3 regions of the Streptomyces sp. Je 1-4 4N24 genome follow, and region 3 is predicted to be linked to each of the others. Evidence: riboswitches for the same ligand, from Rfam matches in the RefSeq annotation. Region 3 holds a riboswitch; each other region holds the start of a gene.
What was found. Region 3 has a riboswitch for glycine ahead of gcvT (glycine cleavage system aminomethyltransferase GcvT). Riboswitches for the same ligand answer to the same signal wherever they lie in the genome.
Positions count from the first base shown of each region.

Region 1: another riboswitch for glycine. It lies ahead of gcvP (aminomethyl-transferring glycine dehydrogenase); the one in region 3 lies ahead of gcvT (glycine cleavage system aminomethyltransferase GcvT).
Region 2: another riboswitch for glycine. It lies ahead of cycA (D-serine/D-alanine/glycine transporter); the one in region 3 lies ahead of gcvT (glycine cleavage system aminomethyltransferase GcvT).

Region 1 is NZ_CP110836.1:7,878,024-7,881,293, reverse strand. It holds gene gcvP (aminomethyl-transferring glycine dehydrogenase) at 1-2,146, opposite strand, end outside; glycine riboswitch at 2,335-2,431, opposite strand; gene SLV14N_RS34505 (PRC-barrel domain-containing protein) at 2,546-2,929, shown strand; gene SLV14N_RS34500 (DNA polymerase IV) at 2,839-3,270, opposite strand, start outside.
Region 2 is NZ_CP110836.1:8,537,536-8,540,805, forward strand. It holds gene SLV14N_RS37020 (transporter substrate-binding domain-containing protein) at 1-911, shown strand, start outside; glycine riboswitch at 1,298-1,394, shown strand; glycine riboswitch at 1,395-1,486, shown strand; gene cycA (D-serine/D-alanine/glycine transporter) at 1,759-3,243, shown strand.
Region 3 is NZ_CP110836.1:2,808,660-2,811,929, reverse strand. It holds gene gcvH (glycine cleavage system protein GcvH) at 76-453, opposite strand; gene gcvT (glycine cleavage system aminomethyltransferase GcvT) at 551-1,678, opposite strand; glycine riboswitch at 1,830-1,925, opposite strand; gene SLV14N_RS11835 (AAA family ATPase) at 2,223-2,870, shown strand; gene SLV14N_RS11830 (enhanced serine sensitivity protein SseB) at 2,976-3,270, shown strand, end outside.

The DNA of each region.
Region 1 (3,270 bases), 5.1 Mb from region 3:
CGTGCGGGATGCAGAAGGTCTTGTGCAGGTTCAGGTGCGAGACATCGCCGCCGAACTTGCCGGGCTCGGCGAGCCCGACCAGCGCGTTGAGGTTGGCACCGTCGACATAGACCTGGCCGCCGGCGTCGTGCACCGCCGCGCAGATCTGGGTGATGTGCTCCTCGAACACGCCGTGGGTGGAGGGGTAGGTCACCATCAGGACCGCGAGCTCGTCACGGTGCTTCTCGATCTTGGCGTGCAGATCGTCGGTGTCGACCTCGCCGTCCTCACCGGTCTTGACGACGACGACCTTCATTCCGGCCATCACGGCGCTGGCGGCGTTGGTGCCGTGTGCCGAGGACGGGATCAGGCAGACCGTGCGCTGCTCGTCGCCGTTGGCGCGGTGGTAGGCACGGACGGCCAGCAGACCGGCCAGCTCGCCCTGCGATCCGGCGTTCGGCTGGATGGAGACCTTGTCGTAGCCGGTGACCGTGGCCAGCCGCTCCTCCAGCTCCTGGATCAGCGTGAGGTAGCCCTGGGCCTGGCCGGCCGGCGCGAACGGGTGCAGCTGGCCGAACGCGGGCCAGGTGACCGGCTCCATCTCGGTGGTGGCGTTCAGCTTCATCGTGCAGGAGCCGAGCGGGATCATGCCGCGGTCCAGCGCGTAGTCCTTGTCGGCGAGGGTGCGCAGGTAGCGCAGCATCGCGGTCTCGGAGCGGTGCTCGTGGAAGACCGGGTGGGCGAGGTAGTCGTCGTGGCGCAGCAGCGCCTGCGGCAGCGCTTCGGCGGCGGCCGCGTCCAGCTGCTCGACGTCACCGTTCACGCCGAAGGCGCCCCAGACACCGGCCAGCTCCGCACGCCCGGTGGTCTCGTCACAGGCGATGCCGACCAGGTCCGCGTCGACCTGCCAGAGGTTGACCCCAGCCTCACGGGCGGCGGCGACGACCTCGGCGGCCCGGCCGGGAACCCGCGCGGTCAGCGTGTCGAAGTACGCACCGTGCACGATCTCCACCCCGCCGGCCCGCAGGCCCTCGGCGAGGACCGCGGCGTAGCGGTGGGTGCGCCGGGCGATGGTGCGCAGGCCCTCGGGCCCGTGGTAGACCGCGTACATCCCGGCCATGACGGCGAGCAGCACCTGCGCGGTGCAGATGTTGCTGGTGGCCTTCTCCCGGCGGATGTGCTGCTCACGGGTCTGCAGCGCCAGGCGGTAGGCCTTGTTGCCGTCGGCGTCGACGGAGACGCCCACCAGACGGCCGGGGAGGCTGCGGGCGAACTGGTCACGGACGGCCATGAAGCCGGCGTGCGGCCCGCCGAAGCCCATCGGGACACCGAAGCGCTGGGTGGTGCCGACGGCGATGTCCGCACCGAGCTCACCGGGCGGGGTCAGCAGCGTCAGGGCGAGCAGATCGGCGGCGACGGTGACGATCGCGCCCAGCTCGTGGGCCTGCTCGATGACGGCGCGGGGGTCCCGCACCGCACCCGAGGCGCCCGGGTACTGCAGCAGCACACCGAAGACACCGCGCTCGGCGATCTCGGCCGGAATGCCGTCGGACAGGTCCGCGACCACGACCTCGACGCCGGTGGGCTCCGCACGGGTCTCGATCACGGCGATGGTCTGCGGCAGACAGTCGGCGTCGACCAGGAAGACGCCCTGCTTGACCTTGCCGACCCGGCGGGACAGCGCCATCGCCTCGGCGGCGGCGGTGCCCTCGTCCAGCAGCGAAGCACCGGAGGTGGGCAGTCCGGTCAGGTCGGCGACCATCGTCTGGAAATTCAGCAGCGCCTCCAGGCGCCCCTGCGAGATCTCCGGCTGGTAGGGCGTGTACGCCGTGTACCAGGCGGGGTTCTCCATGACGTTGCGCAGGATCACCGGCGGGGTGAACGTGCCGTAGTAGCCGAGACCGATCATGGAGGACAGGACCTGGTTGCGGTCCGCCAGGCCCTGCAGCTCCTTGAGCACCTCGGCCTCGGTACGGGCCTGCGGCAGGCCGAGCGCCTCGGCGCTCTTGATCACATCGGGTACGGCGGCGGCGGTGAGCTCGTCCAGCGACCCGAAGCCGATGTGCGCAAGCATCTTGGCCTGCGCCGCGTGATCGGGACCGATGTGCCGGCGCTCGAAGGGGGTGCCGCGTTCCAGCTCGGTCAAGGAGATGCGATTGGTGGTCATCTGCGGGGGCCTCCTGGTCAGTACGACCTACGAGGGGCACCACGGCACGGGTGCCCGGACGGCCTCCCCCTCTGTCATCTCAACCTGAGAGCTTCACCGGCCCGCGCGTGGCGGTCCGGCTTTCACCGTCGGTGAGGAGGGGTCCCGGCGCTGTGCCTTCCGTGGCCCGCCCTGCTTTCCAGAGTGACCTCGTCCATGCGGTACGTGTGCCTGAGAGATTCCGGGGAGGATTTGCTCCTTCGGCGCCCTGGTCGCGAACGACAAGGACTCTCCCGCACGGGGTCTGCGGCCAATCGCCAGCCTACCAGCGCGCCACTCGAAGGATCCTTCGAGTGGCCAGGGCATGAAATGTGCCGTTTGGTAGTTGTCACAGGGCAGTTGCGACCAATTGGAGGGGCCGTGCAAACCGATATCGATCCCCGAAGCCTGATCGGCCGCAAAGCGTTCGACCGTAACGGCGCGAAAATAGGGACCATCGACGAGGTCTACCTCGATGATGCGACGGGGGAACCGGAGTGGGCGGCCGTACGCACCGGACTCTTCAGCCGGGATGCGTTCGTCCCCCTGGAGCCCAGCAAGATGGTCGGTGAGGGCCTGCACATTCCCTACGACCGCAAGCTGATCAAGGACGCGCCGGACTTCGGCGTGGGCCGCCATCTCTCCCCTGAGCAGGAACTTCAGCTCTATCACCACTACCGTCTGGATATTTCTTCCCCGACCGATCCGGTGTCCCCCGGCTCCGGCGACAAGAACTTCGGCAAGATCGCCGGCTCGGACGACTGATCGCCCGCAGGCGCCCCGCCCACCAGCGGCAGGGGCTCCCCCGGCCGCAGTGCCGGGTCCTCGACAGCAAAGGTCCGCACCCTCCCCGGTGCGGACCATGGCGTTTCGAAGCGCACGGTCACTCTCCCCACCCCGCTCCCCTGCACCCAGCCGGCGCCGTACTCGTCGTGCACCACGTCCAGCCCCGGATGCCAGCGCCGCGGCCGCTCCTCCTCGGCCTCGTGCTGCTCTGTCCCCCCGGCCTCCTCCGCCGCTGCTGCCGCAGCCGTCGCGGCCTCCTCCGCCTCCCGCTCCGTCGCCAGCTGGGCGAACAGATCCTCTTGTGTGAAGTCCGCCAGGCC
Region 2 (3,270 bases), 5.7 Mb from region 3:
TCGTCGGGGTCGGAGCCGGTGGCGGGGCGCTGGCCTGGACGCTGCAGCCGGACGGCGGCAGTGACGGCGGCAGGAAGCCGTCCGGCGGCTCCAGGCCGAGCGGGAACCCTTCGGCCATCGGGACACCGTCCGGCCGGTTGCCGAAGGAGATACGCGACAAGGGCATCGTCACCATCGGCTCGGACATCAGCTACGCGCCCATGGAGTTCGTCAGGGACGGCAAGCCCGCCGGCCTCGACGTCGAACTCGCGACCGCCCTCAGCCGTGAGCTGGGCCTGCGCGTCAAGTTCGTGAACGCCACCTTCGACACCCTCCTCACCGGTCTGAACGTGAACCGCTTCGACCTGGTCATGTCGGCGATGACCGACACCAAGGACCGTCAGGAGGGGCGCACGGACGGCACGAAGACCGGCAGCGGTGTCGACCTGGTCGACTACTTCAAGGCCGGGCTGGTGCTCGTCGTCCGCAAGGGCAACCCGGAGGGCGTCAAGGCTCCCGGAGACCTGTCCGGCAGGAAGGTCGCCGTCCAGCGCGGCACGTTCGCCCGTGACTACCTGGACCAGCTGAACCCGAAGGCCCCCGCGAAGTTGAAGATCCGGGAGTTCGACTCACCGGCTGAGGTCTACGACGATGTCGCCAAGGGCCGGTCCACGGCCTGCCTCGACGATTTCCCGGTCGCGGCCCACAACGCCGCGACCCGCGCAGGCGGCACCGCCCTCGAACTCAGCGGCGCCCAGCTCGAACCCCTCCTCTACGGCATAGCGGTCGCCAAGACCAACACGGCCCTGCGCGACGCCGTAAGGGAAGCCCTCGACCGCCTCATCAGGAACGGCGAGTACGCAAGGATCCTCAAGAAGTGGCATGTCGCGGACGGCTCGGTGGGGCGGGCGGTCGTCAACGGGGGCCCGTAGGGCGGCCGGGCTCCGTTCGGGGTGAGCGTCACTGCGGTGCGGCCGTCGGGAACCGTTCAGCCGGTGATGACCTGGTTGGTCGTACCGAGCGGTGGACACCCATGGTGCGCCGCATCTTGGGGTGTGGACTCTCCCGCGCAGGATCGTCAGCGGTGTACGTGCTGCCGGATCTTTCCGGACGCAACGTACGGGCACCGGAAGACAGCCGTCAAGAGTCCGCCCGGTGTACGTGCCGGTAACGGATGGCCTCAGGATGTGCGCCTTGAGCTGCACAAATGCCGTGCCCCACGGGTGAGTGCCGTGCTACTTGGAGGTAATGTCCAGCGTTCGGCCGGTCCCTTGACCGGTCGCTGATGTGGGCCCTAGCCTCACCGCACATTGCCGTTCACCCCGGAGCGGGAGAGCACTGGATCAGCCAGACCCAGGCGCCGAAGGAGCAACACCTCCCCGGAATCTCTCAGGCACCCCTACCGCTCGGGCAGGCAACTCTGGAAAGCAGGCGCTGAGGCGCCTCGCCGACGGTGCAAGCCGCGCGCTGAGCGCGGCGAAGCTCTCAGGCTCATGACAGAGGGGGAGGCTCACTCGGCCGCACGGGCCCCTGCCCGTGCTCGACATTCGAGGAGCCCCTGATGGCTGTCCCGCCGCCTCTTCCCTGACCGCCACTGCCTGCCGGCTCCCGGGCTGATCTTCGATCTACTATGTGGGACCGTTCTGACGCCGTTCCGGCCGACTGCCGCATGTCCGCGCCCGGCCGACCCTGCCGCTCGCCCCCTGTGGGCGCGTGGTCATTCTCCGAGATGCCCCCTTCCCGTGCCCGCACGGGTCTTGAGATCTGCGAGGTTTGCCCATGCCTGAACGCAGTGACACCGGCTCGACGGCCGCGCCGGACCAACCGGCGGCCGGATCCACGGCCCCGCCCGAGGGCGAGCAACACCTCTCCCGTCAACTGTCCAACCGGCACATCCAGCTCATCGCGATCGGCGGTGCGATCGGAACCGGCCTGTTCATGGGCTCGGGCAAGACGATCTCGCTGGCCGGGCCCTCGGTGATCTTCGTCTACATGATCATCGGCGTGATGCTCTTCTTCGTGATGCGGGCGATGGGGGAGCTGCTGCTCTCCAACCTGCGCTACAAGTCGTTCGCCGACTTCGCGGCCGATCTGCTGGGGCCGTGGGCCGGCTTCTTCACCGGCTGGACCTACTGGTTCTGCTGGATCGTGACCGGCATCGCCGACGTCATCGCGATCTCCGGGTATGTGTCCTACTGGTGGCGCGATCTACCGTTGTGGATACCGGCGTTGGCCGCCGTCATCCTCTTGATCGCCTTGAACCTGCCCACCGTGAAGGCGTTCGGCGAGACCGAGTTCTGGTTCGCACTGATCAAGATCGTCGCGATCGTGGCGCTGATCGTCGTCGGGCTGGTCATGGTGTTCAGTCACTTCCAGGCGCCCGGGGGTGCGGCGGCAAGCTTCTCCAACCTCTGGAACGACGGAGGCTTCTTCCCCACCGGTCCCATGGGGTTCGTCGCGGGATTCCAGATCGCGACCTTCGCCTTCGTCGGCATCGAACTGGTCGGCACCACCGCGGCCGAGGCGGAGAACCCGGAACGGAACCTGCCCAAGGCGATCAACTCGATCCCGGTGCGCGTGATGCTGTTCTACGTCGTCGCGCTGATCGTGATCATTTCGGTCACGCCCTGGCGCGAGATCAGTGCGGACCGCAGTCCGTTCGTCGTGATGTTCACTCTCGCCGGTCTGGGGATCGCCGCCTCGCTGATCAACTTCGTGGTGCTGACCTCGGCCGCCTCGTCTGCGAACTCGGGCATCTACTCCACCTCACGGATGGTGTACGGGTTGGCCCGGGAGGGCGACGCCCCGGCGCGCTTCGGCAGACTCACCTCCAGGAAGGTACCGGCCAACGCCCTGCTCCTCTCCGGGGTGTTCCTGCTCGCCGGTGTGGTCATGGTCGCCATGGACAACTCGATCATCGAGGCGTTCACCTTGGTGACCACCGTGTCCGCCGTGCTGTTCATCTTCGTCTGGTCGATCATCCTGATCAGCTACCTCGTCTATCGCAAGCGCCGTCCGCACCTGCACGAGGCATCGAAGTTCAAGATGCCCGGCGGCATCGCCATGTGCTACGTCGTGCTGGTCTTCTTCGCGTTCCTCATCTGGGCACTGACCCAGGAGCCCGACACGCTGCGGGCCTTGCTGGTGACCCCGGTCTGGTTCGTCATCCTCGGCATCGCGTGGGCGGGGCTCCGCCGTCGCCCGGGTCATACCGCCCGTGAGGCGGCCTTCCGTTCCGAACTCCACCACGCACAGCGGGACTGATACGGCCACCGGATCCACAAACCGGCA
Region 3 (3,270 bases):
GGGAGCTTCCCCTCGGGCGGTGGCGGGTCGGAGGTCCCCCGTCCGGGCGAGGCCGGAAACGGGGAGAGCCGGGGCTCAGCTCTGGATGAAGGCGGCGTACTCGTCGGCCGAGAGCAGTTCGCCCGGCTCGCCGCTGATCTTCACCTTGAACAGCCAACCACCCTCGAACGGGGCGGAGTTCACCAGCGAGGGGTCATTGACGACATCCTCGTTGATCTCGGTGATCTCACCGTCGACGGGCGAGTAGAGATCGCTGACCGACTTCGTCGACTCCAGCTCGCCGCAGGTCTCGCCCGCCGCGACCGTGGAGCCGACCTCAGGGAGCTGCACGAAGACGACGTCGCCGAGCGCGTTGGCCGCGTGCTCGGTGATGCCGACCGTCGAGGCGCCGTCCTCGGCGCCCGACAGCCACTCGTGCTCCTTGCTGTAGCGCAGCTGCTGGGGGTTGCTCATGGCTCGATTCTCCTGTACGCGAGGGTGTGATCGTGAATGGGGTCTTGCGCAGTGAGACGCGCGGGCGCGCGCCGCCGTGACTGCCGCGGGGGAACCGCTACTTCTGCCGCTTGTAGAACGGCAGAGCGGTGACCTCGTACGGCTCATGGCTTCCACGGATGTCCACGCAGACACCCTCGGTGCCCGGTGTGGCGTAGGCCGCGTCGACATAGGCGATGGCGATCGGCTTGCCGAGCGTGGGGGACGGAGCCCCGGAGGTGACCTCGCCGATGACCGTGCCGTCGGCCGTGACCACCGGGTATCCGGCACGCGGCACCCGGCGGCCCTGGGCGACCAGACCGACCAGCTTGCGCGGCGGCCGGGTCTCGGCCCGCTCGGCGGCCGCGGTCAGGGCCTCACGGCCCACGAAGTCCCCGTTGTTGGAGGTCTTCTCGAACTTCACGACCCGGCCCAGGCCCGCGTCGAACGGCGTCGTCGCGGTGGTGAGCTCGTGCCCGTAGAGCGGCATGCCCGCCTCCAGGCGCAGGGTGTCCCGGCAGGAGAGCCCGCAGGGCACCAGACCGGCGTCCTTGCCCGCCTCGTTCAGGGCCTCCCAGAGGGCGACCGCGTCCGCCGGCCGGACGAACAGCTCGAAGCCGTCCTCGCCGGTGTAGCCGGTACGGGCGATCAGCGCCTGCACACCGGCGACCGTGCCGGGCAGCCCGGCGTAGTACTTGAGACCGTCCAGATCGGCGTCCGTCAGCGCCTTGAGGATGCCGGGGGACTCCGGGCCCTGCACCGCGAGCAGCGCGTAGGCGTCCCGGTCGTCGCGGATCGCGGCGTCGAAGCCGCCCGCCCGCGCGGTGAGCGCGTCCAGCACCACCTGGGCGTTGGAGGCGTTGGCGACGACCATGTACTCCTGGTCGGCGAGACGGTAGACGATCAGGTCGTCGAGGATGCCGCCCTCGGCCTCGCAGATCATGGTGTAGCGGGCGCGGCCCGTCTTGACGCCGCCGATGTTGCCGACCAGCGCGTAGTCGAGGAGGTCGGCGGCCTGCGGGCCGGTGACGGTGATCTCGCCCATGTGGGAGAGGTCGAAGAGGCCGGCGCGGGTACGGACGGCGACATGCTCGTCGCGCTCGCTGCTGTAGCGCAGCGGCATGTCCCAGCCGGCGAAGTCGGTCATGGTCGCGCCGAGCGCGCGATGGGTGGCATCCAGCGCGGTGCGACGGGGGGCATCAGTCATGGTTCTGGGCTCCCAGGCAGGGGTGACAAGACGTTCTCCCCATCTGTCATCGGAACCTGAGAGGTTCACCGGGATCCCGCGAACGGACCCGGTTTGCACCTTGGGTGGAGCCGCCCCGTAGGCCGGGCAGTGGCTCGCTTTTCAGATCTGCCTCGCCCGCGCGGTATAGGGGCCTGAGAGATTCAAGGGAGGACTTGCTCCTTCGGCGCCCCGCCATGGCGGCCGGGGACTCTCCCGCACGGGTTCAAGCGGCCGGTATGCAGTTGGCGGTGCACGGATGAGCTCTGGTGTGCACGTGGCGGCCACATCATTGCACGGGATCGCCAGAAAAGGAGCCCCCGTCGTCGCCCCGCCCACGACGTGGGCAGATCGGACAATCGCCTTGATGGGCATTACCTTTTCTTGACACTCTGCGGGTAGGGGACGGACTCGAACCGGACCAGAACGGACGGGGAGGGCGATCACGGTGCACAGCGAAGCGGCATTCGGGGCGACTTCAGGGGTCGTGCCCCCGGACGCCGTGCGGACGGCGCCGTCCGCCGCCATGTCCCGGGCCGGCCGTGCGCCGCGGCCCGTCATCCGGCCGGGGCGCCGCACCGAGGTCGTGGACCTGCGGAGCGACGGACGGCCGCCGGACGCCGCCGAGCTGCGGTTTCCGGCCGGTGACCTGGTCGTGGTCTCCGGGCTGCCGGGCAGCGGCAAGAGCACCCTCATGCACCGCGTCGTACCGCCGCTGGACGGGCACGGCGCCGTGGTGCACCGCATCGACTCCCAGGACGTCCGCGCGCGCTGGGAGCGCGGCAGACTGCACCGGCTGCCGTACGGCCTCTACCGCCCGCTGGTCCGGGCCGCCCACTATCTGACCCTGGGCCGTGCGCTGCGCTCCGGCGACAGTGTGGTGGTGCACGACTGCGGGACGCTGGCGTGGGTGCGCCGCTGGATCGCGCGCTCGGCGCTGCGCGGCGGCCGCGGGGCGCATCTGGTGCTGCTCGATGTGGCACCCGAGGTGGCGCTTTCCGGCCAGGAGTCACGGGGCCGCGGGGTGTCGGGGTACGCCTTCGCACGGCACCGCAGGGCGGTGGGCCGGCTGGTCGGCGCCGCGGAGTCGGCCCGGCTGCCGAAGGGCTTCTGCTCGGCCGTCCTCCTCGACCGGCGTGCGGCGAGCGCCCTGGAGACGGTCAGCTTTCACTAGGACACCGCCCCGTGCGTCGCCGGGCACGCCCCCGCACGCCGCGCCGAGCGCCTTCTCGTTTAGGGTCTTTGGCCAGATGGCGCGGTTTGGAACGGGTGGGTGCACATGACATTTCCGGAGCAGGGGATACCGCAGCTGGCGTGGCCGGCGAACGAGCTCGAAGAGGTGCTGTCCGCGTCGGTCGGGCACCCGGGTGCCGGCGGCCGGATCGTCGAGGTCCTCGGCCGCAGCCGGCTGTGGGTGCCGCTGCCCAGCGGCGGCGGCCCGGAGAGCGCGGGCTTCGGCGCCCGCGGCCTCGACCTGCCCACCGTCGAGCTCGACGGCGCGCCCTATGTCCCGGTCTACAGCTCCGAGCAGGAGTTCCTGCGGGTGATCGGCTCGCACATGTCCTTCACCGTCG